4 regions of the Erythrobacter sp. W302b genome follow, and region 1 is predicted to be linked to each of the others. Evidence: predicted binding sites of a transcription regulator. Region 1 holds the regulator's gene; each other region holds the start of a gene.
What was found. Region 1 encodes LexA, which represses DNA repair genes until DNA is damaged. Its sites were predicted from a motif close to GTTCCNCNCTTGTTCT; they were not measured.
Positions count from the first base shown of each region.

Region 1 (4,209 bases):
GCGCAGCATGGTTCAAGGGGCTGACGGCCACCGGAACCATGGTCGGCCCGTTGACGCTCGTTCGGGCTGCGCCTGACAAGGGGGGGATCGCCAGCGTACAACGTTGGCTTTCGGCCTATGTTCGCAACCGGGTCGAAGGTTCGCCGGGGGCCATCGCGGCGGCCTTTGCCAGCGGTGATCGCGGTGGGATCGCGGAGGCGGACGAGGTGGCGATGCGCGATTCGGGCCTTACCCACCTGCTTTCGATCAGCGGACTCCACGTGAGCGCGGTGATCGCAGCGGCCTATTTTGCAGCGCTGCGCCTACTGGCGCTGTGGCCGGCGCTGGCGTTGCGGGTGCGCCTGCCTTTGATGGCAGCCGGGATCGGAGCGCTCGCGGGGATCGGCTATACGCTGCTGACCGGCGCCGAAGTACCCACGGTGCGCAGCTGCATTGCGGCGCTGCTGGTGCTGGGCGCGCTGGCTCTGGGTCGGGATGCGCTGTCGCTCAGGATGGTGGCGGTGGCGGCGGGTGTCGTGTTGCTGCTTTGGCCAGAGAGCGCGATCGGTCCGAGTTTCCAGATGAGCTTCGCCGCGGTTCTGGCGATCATCGCCTTGTCGAACAGCGCACCGGTCCGCGCCTTTCTCGCCCCGCGCGAAGAGCTGTGGTTGGCGCGCATCGCCCGGCAGGTGGTGATGCTGTTTGCGACCGGAGTGGTGATCGAACTCGCACTGATGCCGATCGTCTTGTTCCATTTCCATCGAGCCGGACTGTACGGCGCGGTTGCCAATGTCATCGCGATCCCTTTGGTGACCTTCGTGTCCATGCCGCTGATTGCGCTGGGCTTGCTGTTCGATCTGGTAGGGCTTGGCGATCCGGTGTGGTGGCTGGTCGAGCGCTCGCTCGCGCTGCTGCTATCCATTGCCCATGTCACGGCGCGGCAGGCGGGGGCGGTGACGCTGATGCCGCATATCAGCGGTTTTGTGGTCAGCCTGTTTTCGGCCGGGGGCCTTTGGCTCGCGCTCTGGCGGGGGCCGGTGCGGCTCGCAGGTCTCGCGCCCGTGGCGCTGGCGAGCGTGCTGGTGGCGCTGACCCCGATCCCCGATCTGCTGGTGGCAGGCGACGGCCGGCAGGTGGGCATCATTGTTCCCGGTCCTGACGGATCGCCGCGCCTACTGTCTTTGCGCGACAGCCGCTCGTCCTACACCCGCGACAATCTGATGGAGATTGCCGGTGTCGCGGCTGAGCCTGTTCCTCTGGCGGATTGGGAGGGGGCGCGCTGTTCTTCCGCTTTCTGCACGCTGATCCTGAACCGCGGCGGGCGGGATTGGATTCTGTTGCTCGGGCGAGGGCGCGAGCAGGTCGAGGAGCGTGCTATGGCTGCAGCCTGTGCCGAGGCGGATGTGGTTGTATCGGAGCGATTTCTTCCCCGTTCCTGTCGTCCACGCTGGCTGAAGGCGGATCGGCGCTATCTGCGCCAGTGCGGCGGTCTGTCGATCAATCTCGTTAACCAGACGATCACCACAGTCGCAGCAGGGCAGGGTTCCCATGGCTGGTGGCGGATCGAGGACGATCGCCCCCGCCGCGCTCTGCCGACAACCGCAACGAGTCCAGGGCCAAGCGGGCCTGACGCAGGCCAAGCGCAGCCTGACAGTGGTCGCCTGAAAACAGCAAGGCCGCCTCAAGGAAATCCCTGACGCGGCCTCGCGTAGCTCTAAGGGCTTACAATCGCAGCGCATTCACGAGAGCGAACATGCCTGGCACCTGCAAACTGCGCCAGCCACTCAATGGTAGCGACGGAGCAACCCTGCCAGCTTGCCCTGAACCTCGACTTCATCCGGGCGATAGAACTGCGGATCATAGGACGCATTGGCCGGATCAAGCCGCACCTGACTGCCTTCGCGCCGCAGATACTTGAGCGTCGCCTCCTCGCCGCGAACCAGCGCGACCACAATCTCGCCGTCACGCGCGGTGTTCGTGCGCCGCACCAGCGCGAAGTCACCATCGAAAATCCCGGCCTCGACCATCGAGTCCCCGGACACTTCGAGCGCATAGTGCTCACCCGGACCAAGCAACGCAGCCGGCACCGGCAAGGTGGTCTGACCTTCCAGCGCCTCAATCGGGGCACCGGCCGCGATCCGGCCATGCAACGGGAGTTCAATCACATCGTTGGCAGCGACCGATTCCGCCACGCGCGGGGCGGGCGGAACCATGGGCACCACGTTGTCACCCGGAGCGACTGCGGCGCGGGCCGGAGTGGCGTCTTCAGGCTGGCGGATCACTTCCAGCGCGCGTGCGCGGTTAGGCAGGCGGCGCAGGAAGCCGCGTTCCTCCAGCGCGGAAATGAGCCGGTGCACGCCCGACTTGCTCTTCAGATCGAGCGCTTCCTTCATTTCCTCGAAACTTGGCGAGATCCCGGTCTCTTCCAGCCGCTGCTGAATGAAACGGATCAACTCGTGCTGCTTGGCCGTCAGCATGGATCAAATCTCCCTTGGTCGCATTCACGCCCAGCCCATCGGCCAAGCGCCAGTCCCACTTGTGCTCCAAGAGGCACCCGCGCGGTTTAGCGCATGGTGCGTTGCATGCACGTTCGATCCGCCATTAAGGTGAACGAACAAGGAACAATTAGGCAACTCGATGGGAGGTGTCAAGCGCACCCTGCGCCAAACCCGCGCATTTCAGCCATTCTGGAGCTTGTAGACCAGAACGGGCTCCCCCGCCGGGAGGGACGGCGAATGCGCAGGGCGGTCAATCAGGCAATCGGCCTCGGCCAATGCAGACAGTGCCGAGGAGTCCTGCGATCCGGCGAGCCGTACCTTGTCGCCATCGCGGACCGCGCGCAGAAATTCGCGCCGGGGCCCGATGGCGGGCAGGTCTTCGCCTGCACGCAAGATTTCGGGGCGGGGCAGCGGCTCGGGATCGCCTTGACTGGCGCGGATCAGCGGTAACGCAAACAACAGCGCGGTGACGAAACTCGACACCGGATTGCCCGGCAGGCCGAGGATCACCTGATGTCCGCGCGTTGCCACCAGCAGCGGCTTGCCCGGCTTGATCGCGATCTTCCAAAAAGCGATTTGCGCGCCCCAATCGGTCAGCGCCGGCTTGGTGAGGTCATGATCGCCGACGGATGCGCCGCCCGAAGTGATGAGGATGTCGGCCGCTTCGGCCTGTGCCAGTGCCGCGGCAAGCGCGGCGCGGTCATCGGGGACGGGTCCTATGCGGATAACCTCGCAGCCCAAAGGCGCGATCATGGCGGCGATCATCGCGCCGTTGCTGGCCGGGATCTGGTGCGGGAGGCAGTTGGCGGGGTCGCTCGCCAGCTCGTCGCCGCTGTCCATCACCGCGACGCGGACAGGCCGGGTGACCGTGACCTGCCCATGCCCGGCGGCGAGCGCCAGCGCCATGCGACCCGCAGTGATGCGCGTGCCGCGGGTCAGCAACAGGTCGCCGCTGCAAAAGTCGAACCCGGCCAAGCGGATATGGCGACCGGGCGGGGGCATTTCGGTGGCGGTGATGGCGCTTTCGGTGCGCACGGCGTCTTCCTGAAGCAGCACCCGGTCCGCACCCGGGGGCACGATTGCGCCGGTCGAGATCCGCACGCATTTGCCGGGAGCAAGCGTGCCGGGAAAGGGCGAGCCGGCGCGGCTCTCGCCGATCAGCGTCCATGGTCCTTCGTCCGGGGTGAGGGCATAGCCGTCCATCGCCGACAGGTCCGCAGGGGGCTGCGTGCGGGCGGCGCGGATATCCTCGGCAATGATGCGGCCCAGCGCCGCCTCGGTCGGGACCGATTGCAGCGGCAGCAGCGGAGCCAGCGCCAGCAGGCGGGCCTGCGCTTGTTCGAGGCCCAGCAGCTCGCTCAAAGAGGCGCGTTCCAGTCACCCGACTTGCCGCCAGACTTGGCAATCAGGCGGATGTCGGAGATGACCATGCCCTTGTCGATCGCTTTGGCCATGTCGTAGATCGAGAGGAGTGCGACAGAAACCGCTGTCATCGCTTCCATTTCCACGCCGGTACGCCCAGTCAGGGACGCGGTGGCGGTGGCGCGGATGGCCCAGATGCCGCCAGTGTCCTCATAGGCAAATTCCACACTCACAGCCTCGAGCCCGAGCGGGTGGCACAGAGGGATGAGATCGCCGGTGCGCTTGGCTGCCATGATCCCGGCGATACGCGCGGTGCCGAGCACGTCGCCCTTGGGCGCGTTGCCGTGACGGATCGCTTCGAGAACCTCGG
Region 1 is NZ_JBKFDH010000001.1:1,135,997-1,140,205, forward strand. It holds gene ACLBKT_RS05520 (ComEC/Rec2 family competence protein) at 1-1,676, shown strand, start outside; gene lexA (transcriptional repressor LexA) at 1,764-2,456, opposite strand; gene ACLBKT_RS05530 (molybdopterin molybdotransferase MoeA) at 2,658-3,839, opposite strand; gene moaC (cyclic pyranopterin monophosphate synthase MoaC) at 3,836-4,209, opposite strand, start outside.

Region 2 (4,209 bases), 220 kb from region 1:
GGGGAGGAACTTATGGGCGGATGATGCCCACCCAGCCCCCCCGCTCCGAAAATCGCCCTCAAGGCGATCGCATTGCCAAGCTGCTCGCCCGCGCGGGTGTTGCCAGCCGCCGCGAGATCGAGCGGATGATCGCGGACGGGCGCGTGGCACTGGATGGCAAGGTGCTCGATACCCCCGCTACGATCCTCGCCAGCCTCAAAGGGGTGACGGTTGATGGCAATCCGGTCGCTGCCGCCGAAGCAACGCGGCTGTTCGCGTTCCACAAGCCCACCGGCCTGCTGACGGCCGAGCGTGACATGGCGGGCCGCCCCACGATCTACACGGCGCTGCGCAACGCCCTGCCCGCTGGTACGCCGCGCCTGATCCCGGTCGGTCGGCTCGATCTCAACACCGAAGGCCTGCTGCTGCTCACCAATGACGGCGGATTGAAGCGGACGCTGGAACTGCCCGCGACGCAGGTGCCGCGCACCTATCGCGCCCGAGCTTTCGGGGTGGTGACACAGGGCCAGCTGGAAGACCTGATGGACGGGGTGGAGATCGATGGCGTGCGCTATGGGTCGATCAATGCAAACCTCGAACGGCCCTCGGGCCGCAATCTGTGGATCGAAATGACCATCACCGAGGGCAAGAACCGCGAAGTGCGCCGGGTGCTGGAATATCTGGGTTTGCAGGTCAACCGGCTTATCCGCATAGGATATGGCCCCTTCCATCTCGGCGATCTGCCACGGGGGCAGGCGGTGGAGCTAACCGGCAAGCCGGTGGCGCATTTCCTGTCGGAGATGACCGGCACGCCGATTCCGCGTGGCGGGGTGAAGAAGGCCGACAAGGTGTTGATCGCCGCGCCGGAAAAGGCTGCGCGCCCGCCGCGTCCTCCCGCCCGCAAAGGCCCTGCCGCTCGCCCTGCCCCACGTAAAGATGCCGATGCGGGAGTGTTTCCACGCAAGGAAGCTGAGCCTGCAAAGGGCACCCCGCGCAGAAGCCCGACTGCGTCCCCCGCACCGCGCAAGGGCGCCGAAACCCTCACCAACGCGCCGCGCAAAGGCACCCGCGACGGACCGCGCTCTAAGCGCTCGGGCGCCAGCGCGCGCAAGCGTCCGGCCCCGACACGCGGCCTTACCCCCCCGCGAGGTCCGCGCAAATGAGGATCATCGCAGGCGAGTGGCGAGGCCGTAAGCTCGCCGCACCGAAGGGCGATGGCACGCGGCCCACGGCTGACCGTGCCCGTGAAACGCTGTTTGCGATGCTGACGAGTCGGCTGGGCGATTTTGAGGGATTGCAGATTGCGGACCTGTTCGCAGGCTCCGGCGCGCTCGGGCTGGAAGCCCTCTCTCGGGGAGCAGCGCATTGTCTCTTCGTCGAACAGGACCGCGCGGCGGTGGATGTGATCCGCACCAATATCACAGCGCTGGGCGCAGAAGCCCGTTCGCGGGTCGAGGTGGGATCGGTCATGCAACTGCGGGCAGCGGCGGCACCACTGGACCTCATTCTCGCTGATCCGCCCTATCAATCAGGCGCGGGCGAGGTGGCGCTGGATCGCTTGCGGCGGCTGGGCTGGATCGGTCCAGAGACGTGGATCGCGCTCGAAACCAGCTTCAAGGAAGATGTGGCAATCAAAGGCTTGGCGATGGAAGCCGAACGCCGGGTCGGCAAGGGCAAGCTCAGTCTGTTGCGACTGGCCACACCCGATGCCGACCCGGGTCCATCTGAGCGGGGCGTTTAGCTGCTCAGAGCGTCAAGCTTGGTCTTGATCTGCGCCCAAGCCGTTTCCCGCTGCGTGTCCGTCAGCTTGGCCAGAGTTTCCTTGTCGCCGTCGGTCAGACGCCAGAACATGTCCTGACGCTCATCGGTCAGCGACCAGAAGTAATTTTGCGCCGCGGGAGACCAGGCCTTGTAAGCGGCCTGCTTGTCAGCTGGCCACGACTCCACCTGAGCGACCTGCTCCGCAGTGGGTTCCGGCGCCGGGATCGGCGCAGGCGCTTCGGTTGCGGCCGGCGGGGTGGTGTCCGCGACAGGCGGTGTTGTCGCATCAGGCGCGGGTGCGGCGGTGGTATCCGGCATCGGCTCAGACGCAGTCTGCTCTTGTGCACCGGCCATCACCGGGGTCAACGCCAGAGCGATAGCTGCGCTAGCGAGACCGAACGTATTCAGAGACTTATGCATGGGTAACTCCATTTCCAATTGACCCAAGCACAACGAACGCAAAAATTCTGTCTGGTCGCTCAGTCCCCTGCTGACCTGACACCACTGAGTATGGGGCGGTCAGCCCGAGAGGCAACCCAAGCCCCGGCGAGACATCCCGCCGAGGCCACAGCCCATCGGCAATTGTGGCTGAAAGGCGGCAAGGCGATCTTCCGCCTACCGCGCGATCTTGGCAAAGCTCACCTCGCAGCTTGCCCCTGCATGAATTGTTCCCTACCTGTTCGCCTCAGATCATGAGCACCAATCTGCCCTCCCCCCCGCAAGCGCGCGATTCCGGTTCCGTCCCCGCTTATGCCGCGCGGCTGAATCCGCCGCAGCGCGCGGCTGTGCTGGCAACCGAGGGACCGGTGCTGATGCTGGCAGGTGCGGGCACGGGCAAGACTGCCGCACTGACCGCCCGGCTGGCGCATCTGGTGGCGACGGGACGCGCCTATCCCTCGCAGATCCTGTGCGTGACCTTCACCAACAAAGCCGCCCGCGAGATGCGGGAACGGGTGACGCACCACCTCGGCCCGCAGGCAGAGGGGCTGCCGTGGCTCGGCACCTTCCATTCGATCTGCGCGAAGATGCTGCGCCGCCATGCCGAGCTTGTCGGCCTCCAGCACAATTACACCATCATCGACACCGATGATCAGCTGCGGCTGCTGAAGGCTTTGATTGTCGAGGCCGATCTCGACGAAAAGCGTTGGCCCGCACGGCAATTGGCCGGGTTGATCGACCGCTGGAAGAACCGCGGACTGAACCCCGCCGATCTCGATGCGGTGGAGAACGAAGCCTATGCCAATGGCAAGGGCACCGCGCTCTATACCCGCTATCAGGAACGGCTGAAGGCGCTCAATGCCTGCGATTTCGGCGATCTGATGCTGCACATGCTGAACATCCTGCGCAGCCATCACGACATCCTCGCCGATTACCAGCGCCGCTTCCGCTACATCATGGTGGACGAATACCAGGACACCAATGCCGTCCAGTACCTCTGGTTGCGGCTGCTGGCGCACGGGCACAAGAATATCTGCGTGGTCGGCGATGATGACCAGTCGATCTATTCATGGCGCGGGGCGGAGGTCGCCAATATCCTCCGGTTCGAGAAGGATTTCCCCGGCGCCGAAGTGATCCGGCTCGAACAGAATTACCGCTCGACCCCGCACATTCTGGGCGCGGCAGCGGGCCTGATCCGGGCCAATTCGCAGCGCCACGACAAGACGCTGTGGACCGAGGTCAACGGCGGCGACAAGGTCAAGGTCATCGGCGTGTGGGACGCGCCCGAAGAAGCGCGCCGGGTGGGCGAAGCGATCGAGCGGCTCGAGCGCGAAGGCGCGGCGCTCGATCAGGTCGCCATCCTGGTGCGCGCCCAGTACCAGACCCGCGAATTTGAAGACCGCTTCATTCAGATCGGGATCAATTACCGCATCATCGGCGGTTTCCGCTTCTACGAACGGGCCGAAATCCGCGATGCGCTGGCTTACCTGCGGCTGATTGCGCAGCCGCAGGACGACCTTGCCTTTGAACGCATCCACAACCAGCCCAAACGCGGGCTCGGTGCGAAGGCCCTGGAACAGATGCACAGCCACGCCCGCCGCACCGGCTTGCCCTTGGCTGCCGCAGCGCTGCAACTGGCCGACAGCGACGAATTGCCCAAGCGCAGCGCGATGACCATCGGCGGGCTGATGCGCCAGTTCCTGCACTGGCGCGAGGCGTCCGACACGCTCTCGCCCGCTGATCTGCTGCGTCTGGTGCTGGAGGAATCGGGCTACAACGCGATGCTTTCCGCCGACCGTTCGCCCGAAAGCGCCGGCCGCGCCGAAAACCTCTCCGAACTCGCCCGCGCGATGGAGGAGTACGAGACGCTCGGCGATTTCCTCGAACACGTCAGCCTGGTGATGGACAATGACCGGTCGGATGCCGAGGAAACGGTGACGATCATGACGATCCACGCCGCCAAGGGGCTGGAATTCGACAATGTCTTTTGCGTCGGCTGGGAGGAAGGCGTATTCCCCTCGCAGCGCGCCA
Region 2 is NZ_JBKFDH010000001.1:919,506-923,714, reverse strand. It holds gene ACLBKT_RS04480 (pseudouridine synthase) at 24-1,142, shown strand; gene rsmD (16S rRNA (guanine(966)-N(2))-methyltransferase RsmD) at 1,139-1,720, shown strand; gene ACLBKT_RS04470 (hypothetical protein) at 1,717-2,058, opposite strand; gene ACLBKT_RS04465 (ATP-dependent helicase) at 2,433-4,209, shown strand, end outside.
Region 2: the regulator LexA is predicted to act here: its motif matches at 2,408-2,423, upstream of ACLBKT_RS04465 (ATP-dependent helicase).

Region 3 (4,209 bases), 1.6 Mb from region 1:
CGAGCAGGTGCGAGTAGGCCGCGATGTGCACCGTCTCCATGTTGGAAAAGGCGGCGAGCATCATCTTCACCTCGGTCGGCTTGAACACCCGGCCGTAGTTCTCGTGATAGCAGTTCTGCACTTCGACGTCGGCCTGAGTGAAAAAGCGGAAGATCTGGGTGAGCAGGTTGCGCTCGTTCTCGGTGATCTTCTGCGCCCAGTCGCGGCAATCCTCGCCCAGCGGCACCTCTTCGGGCATCCAGTGGATCTGCTGCTGGCGCTTCCAGAAGTCATAGGCCCAGGGATACTGGAAGGGCTTGTAGGTCGAGCGGGCTTCGAGAAGCGACATGGGCGGTCTCCTGGAACGAATGAGAATAGCAGATACGAAGCGCGCGCGCTTCCGGATTCACGGCGGCGTCAGGGCGCGTAGGCGATGACGACGTAGATGCAGAAGGGCACGAACATCGACACCATCGCCACGTGGATCATGGCGGCGTTGCGCGAATGGCCCTCGACGTTGCGCTTCAATTCGCGCCACGCGTTGAAGGCGAAGACGGCGCTGACGATCAGCCCGATAACCCCCATGACAAACGGCAGATTCATGTATGTGGTCCCCCTGTGAACGATGATGCCGCGGCCGCAGGCGCGGGGCGGGCGCGATGCCCACCCGCGTCCCGGCCGTGAGCGCCTACTGGCAGCTCAGGCATTCCTCGTAATCGGTCTCGGCGCTGAGCTCGATCTTGGGCGCTTCCGAGGTGTTGTCCGCCTCGACGCCGCCAACGAAGCCGGCGCGCTGCACGGACTTGGAGCGCAGGTAATAGAGCGACTTGATGCCGCGCTCCCACGCCTGATAGTGCAGCATCATCAGATCCCACTTGTCGACATCGGCCGGGATGAACAGGTTCAGCGACTGGGCCTGATCGATATAGGGCGTGCGGTCGGCCGCGAATTCGAGCAGCCAGCGTTGGTCGATCTCGAAGCTGGTCTTGAAGGTCGCCTTTTCCTCAGCCGTGAGGAAATCGAGGTGCTGGACCGAGCCGCCGCGTTCGAGGATCGAGTTCCAGACATTGGTCGAGTTCTTCGACTTCTTGTCGAGCACCTTTTCCAGGTACGGGTTCTTGACGATGAAGCTGCCCGACAGGGTCTTGTGGGTGTAGATATTGGCCGGGATCGGCTCGATGCACGCCGAGGTGCCACCGCAGATGATGCTGATCGACGCGGTCGGCGCGATTGCCATCTTGCAGCTGAAGCGCTCCATCGCGCCCATGTCGGCCGCGTCGGGGCAGGGCCCGCGCTCCTGCGCCAGCAGCATCGAGGCTTCCGAGGCCTTGGCGTGGATGTGCTTGAACATCTGGAGGTTCAGCGCCTTGGCCATCGCGCTTTCGAAGGCGACGCCCTTCTGCTGGAGATAGGAGTGGAAGCCCATCACCCCGAGGCCCACGCTGCGCTCGCGCGCGGCGGAGTACTTGGCGCGGGCCATCTCGTCCGGCGCGCGGTCGATATAGTCCTGCAGGACGTTGTCGAGGAAGCGCATCACGTCCTCGATGAACTGCTTGTCGCCCTTCCACTCTTCCCAGGTTTCGAGGTTCAGTGACGACAGGCAGCACACCGCCGTGCGATCATTGCCGAGGTGGTCGATACCGGTCGGCAGGGTGATTTCCGAGCACAGGTTCGAGGTCGAGACCTTGAGGCCGAGATCGCGGTGATGCTTGGGCATCATGCGGTTCACGGTGTCGGAGAAGACGATATAGGGCTCACCGGTGGCAAGGCGGGTTTCGACCAGCTTCTGGAACAGCGAACGCGCATCGACCTTGCCGCGCACGGAGCCGTCGCGGGGCGACTTGAGCTCGAACTCGGCACCTTCGCGGACCGCATTCATGAAATCGTCGGTGACCAGCACGCCGTGATGCAGGTTCAGCGCCTTGCGGTTGAAATCGCCCGAAGGCTTGCGGATTTCGAGGAACTCCTCGATCTCGGGGTGCGAGATGTCGAGATAGCAGGCGGCCGAGCCCCGCCGCAACGAGCCCTGCGAGATCGCGAGCGTCAGGCTGTCCATCACGCGCACGAAGGGAATGATGCCCGAGGTCTTGCCGTTGAGCCCCACCGGCTCGCCAATGCCGCGGACATTGCCCCAATAGGTGCCAATCCCGCCACCCTTGGACGCCAGCCACACGTTTTCATTCCACGTGCCGACGATCCCTTCGAGGCTGTCCTCAACCGAGTTGAGATAGCACGAAATCGGCAGGCCGCGGTTGGTACCGCCGTTCGAGAGAACGGGGGTCGCGGGCATGAACCACAGGTTCGAGATGTAGTCATAAAGCCGCTGGGCATGCGCCTCATCATCGGCATAGGCATCAGCCACGCGGGCAAACAGGTCCTGATAAGTCTCGCCGGGGAGCAGATAGCGATCGGTCAGCGTTTCCTTGCCGAAATCCGTGAGGCGCGCGTCGCGGCTGGCGTCGGTCACGATCGTGAAGCGGCGGTCGTTGACCTTCTTGCTGTCGGTCTTGGCGGCATCCTTGGCCGCTTCGACCATGGCACCGGCCAGCGCCTCACCGGCTTTGGCCGCGATCAGGGCATCTGTGCCCATATCGATCTTGTTCATGCTTACCGCCTTTTCATCCTTCACGGACGTCTCGGCCATCACGCCCGCATCCAGTTCATTCGTCACATCGCTAGTCACCGCATCACTGGGCACGTTTTCGCTCGCCTTGAAATCCATCTGAAGCCCCTGTTGTCCCCCGAATCAGACCATGGACGCAAGGGGCCATGTTCCGATTCTGTTCTATACCGCTTGGTCCACAGACTTGCCAACAGGCTGCCCGGTTGTCGGGCCTGTTGGCGCATCGGTTGGTCCCATTTGCGGCGTGATGCGAACCTGTGGGCCGGGGCGAATCGATCCCCGTCTGCCCTCTCACGGGGCGGGGACGTTTCACCAAGGCTTGGGGGTCCGATCAGCGCCGAACCACTAGATGATGAATCACTGCAGGACTCCCGTCAACGGGCGTTTAATCACCTGGTTACCATGCCGGGTCGGTTTCCAGCCCATGTCAGACCCGCGTCACACCCGCGACGCGTGGACCAAGCTTGAGTCGCGCGGGCCGCAAGCCCCAAATTGAATCTGTGAAGAAAAATATGGTGATTGAATCATTCGAATCCACCCGTGAATCTTTTGCATGGCTCACGGTAGGATTGTTGCGCGGCGGGCGGGTGCGGCGACCCCCGGGCGGGAGAATCAGGCTTGCCCGATCGCCTCGAGCACGGTTCCGGCGGCCAGCCACCTGCGTTCCGCTTCATCCAGAGAACCGGCCGCCCGCGCCCGCTTGGTCAGCAGGGTCTGCATTGCATTGCCGGATTGCCCGCCCGGTTTGGCGCTGAGGGCGAGGATCTCGCTATCGAGCTGCTCCACCTCGGCGGACAGGCGGGCGATGGCGGCTTCGGCTTTGCTGAGGTCGCTCTGAGCCGCGCGCAAATCCGTGCTGGCCAATGCCCCGCCCTTCGCGCCTTTGACCTTGCCGTCGCGCGCGCCCTTGGGCTGGTTCCGGCCGAGGATGAAGTCGATGTAATCCTCCATGCTGCCGGCATATTCGCGCGCCGTTCCGCTATCGACGAGGATCAGGCGGTCCGCCGTCAATTCGACCATATGGCGATCGTGGCTGATGAGGATCACCGCGCCCGAATAGGTGTTGAGCGCCTGAATCAGCGCCTCGCGCGCATCGACGTCGAGGTGGTTGGTCGGCTCGTCGAGGATCAGCAGGTGCGGCGCATCGCGGGTGATCAGCGCCAGCGCCAGCCGCGCGCGCTCGCCGCCGGACAGCTTGTCGACCCGCTGGTTCGCGCGCGGGCCGGAAAAGCCGAAGCGCCCCAGCTGCGCCCGCACTGCGCTTTGCGACTGTCCTTCCATCGCGCGGTTCATCAGATCGAGCGGGGTATCCTCGCCCGCCAGTTCCTCGACCTGATACTGGGTGAAGTATCCGACCTTGAGCTTGCCGGGCGCGTTCACCTCACCCTCAACGGGCGTCAATTGCGAAGCGAGCAGCCGCGCGAGCGTGGTCTTGCCATTGCCATTGCGGCCCAGCAGCGCGATGCGATCATCGGCCTCGATGCGGAAATTGAGCCGCTTGAGGATCGGCGGCGCTGCGCCATAGCCGACCGCGGCCTGTTCCAGCGTGATCATCGGCGACTTCATCTCGGCCGGATCGGGGAAATCGAAGCTCAGCGTCGGGTCTT
Region 3 is NZ_JBKFDH010000001.1:2,719,389-2,723,597, forward strand. It holds gene ACLBKT_RS12885 (ribonucleotide-diphosphate reductase subunit beta) at 1-328, opposite strand, end outside; gene ACLBKT_RS12890 (hypothetical protein) at 397-582, opposite strand; gene ACLBKT_RS12895 (ribonucleoside-diphosphate reductase subunit alpha) at 668-2,701, opposite strand; gene ACLBKT_RS12900 (ATP-binding cassette domain-containing protein) at 3,215-4,209, opposite strand, start outside.
Region 3: the regulator LexA is predicted to act here: its motif matches at 2,751-2,766, upstream of ACLBKT_RS12895 (ribonucleoside-diphosphate reductase subunit alpha).

Region 4 (4,209 bases), 690 kb from region 1:
CAGTGGCCCATAAAGAGAAGTGCAGCCCTTCGACAAGCTCAGGGCGAACGGAAAAGGGAAGACGCGCGCCTTGGCCTCACAGGAAATCGAAGCTCTGAGTTCCGCGCTCGCCCGCCTGCCGGGGCTTGGGCCCCGCAGCGCGCGGCGGGCGGTGCTGTGGCTGGTCAAGCACCGTGAGAGCGCGCTGCCCGCCCTGCTCGAAGCCCTCGCGGACGTCGCCGAGACGCTGGTCGAGTGCCACATCTGCGGCAATGTCGACACCTCCGACCCCTGCGGCATCTGCACCGACCCGCGCCGCGACGGGCGCGCGCTGTGCGTGGTGGAGGAAGTGTCCGACGTCTGGGCGCTGGACCGCGCGCGCCTGTTTCCCGGGCGCTACCATGTGCTCGGCGGCAGGCTCTCGGCGCTCGACGGCATCGCGCCTGAAGACCTCAACATCGCCAGCCTGCTCGCGCGGGTCGAGGCGGGGGGGATCGACGAGGTGGTGCTCGCCATGAACGCCACTCTGGAAGGCCAGACCACCGCGCACTACATCGCCGAGCGGCTTGAGGTCTTCCCCGTCCGCGTGACCCAGCTCGCCCACGGCTTGCCGGTGGGCGGGGAGCTCGATTACCTCGACGAAGGCACGCTGGCACAGGCGCTCCGGGCGAGAAGGCCGGTGGGTTAGGGCGCGACGCCCTCGACCAGCAGGATCCGCGAGCGCGCATTGGCATGGCGCAGATGCGCGACCGCCTTGTATTCCGGCCCGTCAAGACACGCCCGCGCCGCCGCCAGCGAGGCGAACTCGATCACCACCATCCGCCCGGCCGCCGCCTCGCCCTCGCGCGCCTCGCTCGCCCCGCCGCGCACCAGATAGCGCCCGCCGCAAGCCGCGATCACCGGGCCGACCTTGGCGACATATTGCGCATAACCATCGGGATTGGTGACCGCGATCTCGCCCACGACATAGGCCTTGGGTATGGCCGTCTCGCCTGCCATCACCAGCGCCGCCCCGGCAAGGCACAGCCCCGCCGCTCCTGTCATCACCGCCTTACGCATCCCTGTTCCCCCATCGTCATTGAATCCTGCACCATCCTGACAGCTTGATAAGCCGCGGTCACGGGCCTATCTTTCCGACCATGGCTATCCGCGAAATCCTTGAAGTGCCGGACCCCCGGCTGAAGATCGTCTCGACCCCGGTTGAACCCCACGAGTTCAACGACGACCTGCGCACACTGGTCGAAGACATGTTCGAGACCATGTACGACGCCCCCGGCATCGGGCTGGCCGCAATCCAGATCGGCGTGCCCAAGCGCGTGCTGGTGATCGACCTCCAGCCCGAAGACCCGGACGCTGAGCCCGTGGAATGCAGCCACGATGGCCACAAGCACACCCACCCCGCGACCAAGAATGATCCGCGCGTGTTCATCAACCCGGTGATCGTCGATCCGGCGGCGGAGCTTTCGACCTATCAGGAAGGGTGTCTCTCGGTCCCCGAAATCTATGCCGATGTGGATCGCCCGGCGACCTGCACGGTGCGTTATCAGGACTTGGACGGCAACAGCCATGAGGAACACCTCACCGGCCTGATGGCGACCTGCCTTCAGCACGAGATGGACCATCTCGAAGGCATCCTCTTCATCGACCATCTGTCGCGCCTGAAAAAGGCGATGGTGCTGAAGAAGCTCGAGAAGATCCGCCGCGCGGCGTAGTTTTTTTGCGAAGGCGCCTCCGCGCCTTCGTCCTCGGGGCTGTTCTCTTCCCCCGGCTCAAGGCCGGGGTCCGAGGCCCCTGCGGCTCGCGCGCGTGCGCTCGCGGCGCGTGCCGTGCCGATGCTTGCGCTTGCCTTTCCCACCCTCGTCACCCCGGCGGAGGCCGGGATCCAGCTTTCTTGTTGGAAAGCATGACGCAGGCCTAGCGTTCCCCATTCGTTCCTTGTAGGAATGCGCGATGGACCCTGCGATTCTCTCGATCATTGCCCTCCTTGCCGGTGCCGCGCTCGGCTGGTTCCTCGCCTCGCGCCCGCTCGCCGATCTGCGCGCGCGGCTGGGGGCGGCTGAGGCGGCGGGGGCCGAGGGGGAGGCGAAGTTCGCCCGCGCCATTGCGGAGCTGGGCGAGGCGCGGGTCGAGATTGCCGCACTCGGTGAACGCGCCGCACGCGCCGACAGTCTGGGGCAGCAGCTCGACGCCGCGCGCGAGGAAAACGCCCGCTTCCGCGCTGAACGTGCCGCCTTCGAGGAACAGAAGCGCCTGCTGGAAGAATCGCGCGCGAACCTGCTCAAGGAGTTCGAGAACACCGGGGCGCAGGTCCTGAACCGTGCGCAGGAAGCCTTTTTGAAACGCGCCGAGGAACGCCTCGGCCATTCCGAGAAGGCGAGCGAGGAAAAGCTGAAGGCGCTGCTTTCTCCGGTGGGCGACAAGCTGGCGAGCTACGAGCGGCAGGTCGCCGAGCTGGAGGCCAAGCGCACCGATGCCTTCGGACAGCTGGCTGGCCTGATCCAGTCGATGCGGGAAGGGCAGGAACAGGTCCGGCGCGAGGCGCAGCGGCTCGGCAATTCCTTGACCAGCGGACCTAAGGCGCGCGGTCGATGGGGAGAGCGCGCGTTGCAGAACGTGCTCGAACAATGTGGGCTGGCCGAACATACGGATTTCCATCTCGAGCAATCGATGGACACGGACGAGGGGCGGCTGCGGCCCGATGCGATTGTGAATGTGCCGGGCCAGAAAAAGCTGGTGATCGATTCGAAGGTATCGTTGAACGCTTATCAGGCAGCCTTCGAAACGGACGATGATGCCGATCGCAAGCGCCATCTCGATCTCCACGCCAAGTCGATGCGCGGCCATGTTCAGACGCTCGGTTCAAAGAGCTACCAGAGCCAGTTCGATGATGCGCCTGATTATGTAGTAATGTTCGTGCCGGGTGAGCACTTCGTTGCCGCCGCGCTGGAACATGATCCCGAATTGTGGGATTTTGCTTTCCGCAACAAGGTGCTGCTGGCGACGCCGACCAACCTTGTCGCGATAGCGCGCACAGTCGCGCAGGTTTGGCGGCAAGATCGGATGGCAAAAGAAGCTGCCGAAATTGGAAGATTAGGGGCGGACTTGTACGATAGGCTTCGCAAGGCTGGGGAGCACTTGAAGCGGGTCGGCGGTGGGCTTGAGTCCGCTGTTAAGAACTACAACAGCTTCGTTGGTAGCTTTGAACGGAATGTCTTGTCCTCTGGCCGACGCCTTGCAGAAAAGGGCGTCGAAATCGGCAAAGGTGAAATCGACGAGGTGCCACTTGTTGAGTCATCGCCGCGCTACAACGCGGAGGATGTTGCAGCGCTCGAAGCGCCTGATAGGAATGCGGAAAGCGGTAATCGCGACGTAGCGGATTAGGTCGGATGGACGGGCAGAACAGCGGCTGGCAGCTGGCACAGATCAACATAGGCAAGCTGCTCGCGCCCGAGGGTGATCCGCGCGTCCAGCCCTTCTTCGACGCGCTTGAGCGCATCAACGCCATCGCCGATGCCTCGCCCGGGTTCGTCTGGCGGCTCCAGTCCGACAGCGGCAATGCCACCGATTTCGACGTCGCCTCCGATCCGCTGCTGCTCGTCAACATGTCGGTGTGGCAGGATGCGGAAAGCCTGTTCGCCTTCGTCTACCGCTCGGGTCACACGCCGGAAATGGCGCGGCGGCGCGAATATTTCCACCGCTTCGAGGGCGCCTATCAGGCCCTGTGGTGGGTGCCCGCAGGCCACCGCCCGAGTATCGACGAGGGCCTTTCGCGCCTGTGGATGCTCGACCGCTACGGCCCGACCCCGCAGAGCTTCACCTTCAAGGCGCGCTTTCCCCAGCCCGGTCTTGCCGATCCGCCGGTCGACATGAAGCCCGATCCGTGGTGCATCGGCCACGCGTAAGGCAAGGCTTTCCTACATCCGCGCGGCAGACAATGATGCGGGCCGCTCTTTCCCATCGTCCGCACGCATCAGCCGCCCGAAACCGGTGTCGGGCAGAGCTTCAAAGCCCCGTTTCCCTGTCCGTCCGCTTGCGTTGGCGGGGTGCAAGTATCGGGAAATATGTCGAAAATTGGCGCATTGCCCAGCGGACACGGTGTCACCTTTGTAACGCTTATTCCAGCGCCGCCAGCACCTCGTAAGCCAGCACTGCGCCCGCCACGGCCGCATTGAGCGAATCCGCGCGGCCCTTCATCGGCATCGTCACCCGCAGGTCGCAGGCTGCCTCGTA
Region 4 is NZ_JBKFDH010000001.1:1,827,981-1,832,189, reverse strand. It holds gene recR (recombination mediator RecR) at 71-667, shown strand; gene ACLBKT_RS08945 (DUF1330 domain-containing protein) at 664-1,038, opposite strand; gene ACLBKT_RS08940 (peptide deformylase) at 1,119-1,691, shown strand; gene ACLBKT_RS08935 (DNA recombination protein RmuC) at 1,930-3,360, shown strand; gene ACLBKT_RS08930 (DUF3291 domain-containing protein) at 3,366-3,881, shown strand; gene ACLBKT_RS08925 (TrmH family RNA methyltransferase) at 4,093-4,209, opposite strand, start outside.
Region 4: the regulator LexA is predicted to act here: its motif matches at 1,899-1,914, upstream of ACLBKT_RS08935 (DNA recombination protein RmuC).